One region of the Acidovorax sp. NCPPB 3576 genome, then DNA from elsewhere that is predicted to be linked to it. Evidence: predicted binding sites of a transcription regulator. Region 1 holds the regulator's gene; the other holds the start of a gene.

Region 1 (2,197 bases):
GCGAGCGTGAAGCTGCGCTGGAGCATGGCCATCAGCGACCGCAGGCCGTCGTCCGACAGGAACGTCGGGCTGCCCCCGCCCAGGTGCAGCTGGCTCACCACCTGCCCCACGCCGCACTGGGCCGTGTGCAGGTCGATCTCGCGGCTGAGGTAGCGCAGGTACACCTCGGCCCGCTCGGGATGCCGGGTGATGATCTTGTTGCAGGCGCAGTAGTAGCAAAGCGATTCGCAGAACGGGATGTGCACATACAGCGACAGGGGCAGCGCCTTCGCGGCGGACCCCAGGCGGCGCTGCTGCAGAGCGAGAACGTATTCGTCCTGCCCGAAGGCCTCCACGAACCGGTCGGCCGTCGGGTAGGAGGTGTAGCGGGGGCCGGGCACGTCGAAGCGGCGCAGGAGTTCAGGGGTGACAGCGATCATGGGATTTCCTTGTGCCTGCCCAATGTGCCGCAGCCCTTACGGGAAACCCTTGACATGGGTCAAGGGTTCTGCAGGCGCACACTGCCACAATTGATCCATGACAGGTGCCCTGCGTTCGCCCGGGGTCTCCCACCCTGCCGGCAGCCGCCCTCTCCTCAACGCAAAGGCCTTGTCCATGAATCCGCAAACCATCAAAGTGGCCTGCTCGAACTGCAACCTTCGCGAGTTGTGCATGCCGCTGGGTCTGAACGACCAGCAATTGCAACGGATCGACGACATCGTGGCCGTGCGCCGCAAGGTCAAGCGGGGAGCCACCCTGTTCCACAATGGCGAGCCCTTCAGTTCGCTCTTCGCCATCCGCACCGGCTTCTTCAAGACCTGCGTGGCCACCGAGGACGGCCGCGACCAGGTCACGGGCTTTCAGATGGCCGGCGAGATCATCGGCCTGGACGGCATCGTCAGCGACCACCACACCTGCGACGCCATCGCGCTGGAAGATGCCGAGGTCTGCGTCATGCCCTTCGACCGCATCGAAGAGCTGTCGCGCGAGGTCACGGCGCTGCAGCACCACGTGCACAAGATCATGAGCCGCGAGATCGTGCGCGAGCACGGCGTGATGCTGCTCTTGGGCAGCATGCGGGCGGAAGAGCGCCTGGCGGCCTTCCTGCTCAACCTGGTGCAGCGCCTGCATGCGCGGGGCTTCTCGCAGTCCGAACTCGTGCTGCGCATGACGCGCGAGGAAATCGGCAGCTACCTCGGGCTCAAGCTCGAGACGGTGAGCCGCACTTTCTCGAAGTTCGTCGAGGACGGCATCGTCGAGGTCAAGCAGCGCCACGTGCGCATCCTGGAAACCGACGCGCTCAAGCGCATCGTGAACTCGCAGAACTGCCACTGAGCGGCCCGGCACAGGCACCGACGCTCGCACCTCATGCGCCCGGGTGGTGGCGCGCGCAGTCGGCGGGCCGGTCGGTCACCGGCACGGGGCAGCGGTTCAGCTCGAACGGCGACATGGCCAGCAGCGTGGTGAGCGCGCTCGACGCCATCGTCACCAGCCAGAAAGCAAAAAAAGCGATGGTGTAGACGCCCTCGCGCGAGAGCGCCAGCGGCTGTCCGAACCAGTGCATGTCCTGCGGGTCCACCAGGGCAAAGACCAGCATTTCCAGCACGCCCGCCATCAGGAAGGCGGGCCATGCAATCCACATGAGGCGTTGGGTCCACATTGCGCTTGTCTCCTCGTTTCGGGGGGGGGTGCGGACCAGCCGCTTTTCAGCGCGGCTGGTCCTGCGCGGGGGTGGCCGCATGGTTGCGCGCCTTCATGGCCGGGGCCAGGCTGTTCGACTGGCCGCCCAGCGTCTTGTTGATCTCGATGCCCTGGCGGTAATAGTCCTCGGCCACCACCGGGTCGGGGCGCACGATCGCCACCCACAGCGTGGTAAAGCCCGCCACGACCACGATGGCCGGCCCGGCAATGACCATCCAGACGAAGCCGAACTTCCACCAGGGAGCGGACGAAGGAACGGAAACCGGTGCGGTGGCGACGGTAGGGGACGGCATGGTGTTCACTCCTGACAGGAAAGAAGGAAAGGCGGCCGGGCCGAAGGCCTGGCGCCTGGAATCGAAACGGTGGGGCCGGCGGCTCTCATCGCGGCACCAGGAACACCGACTTCTCGGCGACATGGCCGCCCGAGCCCAGCGCCTGCACGTCGAACTGCACGGCATGCGATCCGGGCGGCGCGGAGCCGTAGGGAATCTGCAGGCGCACGGCCACCCAGCGGGAT
Region 2 (2,197 bases), 1.2 Mb from region 1:
GGCGCGTTCCTGTGCTTCGAGGGCGCGGAAAAGCTGGCCCACCGGTTTCTGCCCCACGGCGATGCGCCCAAGGAAGAAGCGGGCCGCGAGGCGCATGCCCTGGCCAATGCCAACCCGGCGGTGGACATCGCCGCCTTCGAGAAAGACAAGGTCAAGGGCGCGGTGAGAACCGACTTCATCCTCTCCGCCGAAATCATCGCCATCACGCTGGGCACGGTCGCCAGTGCGCCGTTCGGCCAGCAGGTGGCCGTGCTGGCCGGCATCGCGCTGATCATGACGGTGGGCGTGTACGGCCTGGTGGCCGGCATCGTCAAGCTGGACGACCTGGGCCTGTGGCTGACCCGCAAGACCAGCCGAGCCGCACAGGCCCTGGGCCGCGGCATCGTGGCCGCCGCGCCGTGGCTCATGAAGGTGCTTTCGGTGGCGGGAACGGCCGCGATGTTCCTCGTGGGCGGCGGCATTCTGGTGCATGGCGTGCCGTTCATCCACCACGCGGTCGAGGGCCTGGCGGCATCGGCTGCCGAGTGGCCGGCCGGCGGATTGTGGCGCGTGCTGGTGCCCAATCTGCTCAATGCGGTGGTGGGCATCGTGGCGGGCGCGATCGTGCTGGCGGGAGTCACGCTGGTGCAGCGCATGCGGGGCAAGGGCGCGCATTGACGGAAGGGGAGAGGGGCAGGGCGCCTTCCGGCCTGCTCGGCGCGCAGCGCAACCTGCTGGCGGTTTGATCCATGGCAAGGCCGCCCGGGCCGTTTGCCGGCCCAATGCATGCACGGGGGTCGTCCCCGTTCAACGCATCGAGTTTCCGTATGAAAAAAAACCTGCTGGCCCTGGCCGTTCTGTGCGCATTGACCTCCGGCGCCGCCTTCGCGCAAACGGCGGAAGGCCCCTGGCTCATTCGTGCGCGGGCCGTGAACCTGGATTCCTCCAACAAGGACAGCACCGGCCTGGGCCTGTCGATCAACGACAAGACACTGCCTGAAGTCGATATCTCGTACTTCTTCAACCGCAACATCGCTGCCGAACTGGTGCTGACCGTGCCCCAGAAGCAGCGGCTGTCCTCCAGCGCCCTGAATGCGCAGATCGGCACGCTCAAGCACCTGCCGCCATCGCTGATGCTGCAGTACCACTTCGACACCGCAGGCTTTCGCCCCTACGTGGGTGCGGGCGTGAACTACACGCGGTTTTCCAGCGTGCGCCTGCCCGCCGGTGTGAGCATCGATAAAAGCAGCTGGGGCGGCGCCCTGCAGGTCGGCGTGGACATTCCGCTCACCAAGAACCTGGTCCTGAACTTCGACGTGAAGAAGGTCTATATCCAGACCGACGTGGTCGCAGCGGGCGCCAAGCTGGGCACGTTCAAGATCGATCCGATCCTGGCCGGCGTGGGCCTGGGCTGGCGGTTCTGACCGCGGGCCGCGGGTTCGGCCATTGACAGCCTGGTGGGCGAAGCCGGCGCGTTGCGCCGGCTTTTTTCATGGGCTGCTGCGTCCCACATCGGCGCCGAAAGGTCCCGATCCGCCCGAATGGCCCCACATGCGCCGCCACAGCGCGGCGAGGGCCGTGCCGATGTCCGTCGGGCGCTGTCCGCGCAGCGCCACGTCGGGCTGGCCGGCGTCCAGTTGCTCGGGCGTGCCGAGATCGAACTGGAAGGTGTAGTCGGGCTCCTGCCCCATGCGCAGGTCGGTCACCAAGACGCGGCCTGCCCGCGCGCGCATGCGATAAAAGCCGTGGCTGAAGCGTGCCACCTGCTGCACGGCGGGCACGGCCTGGTAGCGGCTGATGAGCGGGGCGCCGCGCTCGTGCACCGTCCATTGCATGGGCTTTTTGCCGTCGGCCAGGGCATAGAAGCCCTCGGCGTACTGGGTCGGCGTGACGGCCACCACGCGCCACAGCAGGGTGTTGAAGGGCGTGGGGGTGACCAGCACCGTCTGCACCGGCAGGCCCTGCGTGTGCAGCGATTGCAGGGCCACGCCGGTGACGTGCTGCTGCACGCCCACGCTCCACGCCAGGTAGAGCGTGCTGAGCGCCAGGCCCCAGCGGTTCCAACGCGCCCCGAGCGGCGCGCCGCTGACCAGCGCTGCCACCACGCCGACGATCAGCGGCACGGTGTACAGCGGGTCGATGATGAAAATGCTGCCCACGCCATAAGGGTGGCTGGTGAACGGCTTCCACAACTGGGTGCCGTACACCGTCATGGCAT

What was found. Region 1 encodes FNR, which switches genes on or off when oxygen is low (the NO sensors DNR and NnrR bind a similar motif). Its sites were predicted from a motif close to TTGATNNNNATCAA; they were not measured.
Region 2: M5C98_RS10025 (OmpW/AlkL family protein) is a predicted target of FNR. The motif match lies at 722-735, and genes of this name have one in related genera.

The regions. Positions count from the first base shown of each region.
Region 1 is NZ_CP097267.1:3,331,343-3,333,539, forward strand. It holds gene hemN (oxygen-independent coproporphyrinogen III oxidase) at 1-419, opposite strand, end outside; gene fnr (fumarate/nitrate reduction transcriptional regulator Fnr) at 595-1,314, shown strand; gene M5C98_RS15360 (hypothetical protein) at 1,346-1,639, opposite strand; gene M5C98_RS15365 (FixH family protein) at 1,686-1,973, opposite strand; gene ccoG (cytochrome c oxidase accessory protein CcoG) at 2,059-2,197, opposite strand, start outside.
Region 2 is NZ_CP097267.1:2,177,707-2,179,903, forward strand. It holds gene M5C98_RS10020 (DUF808 domain-containing protein) at 1-657, shown strand, start outside; gene M5C98_RS10025 (OmpW/AlkL family protein) at 807-1,403, shown strand; gene M5C98_RS10030 (metal-dependent hydrolase) at 1,470-2,197, opposite strand, start outside.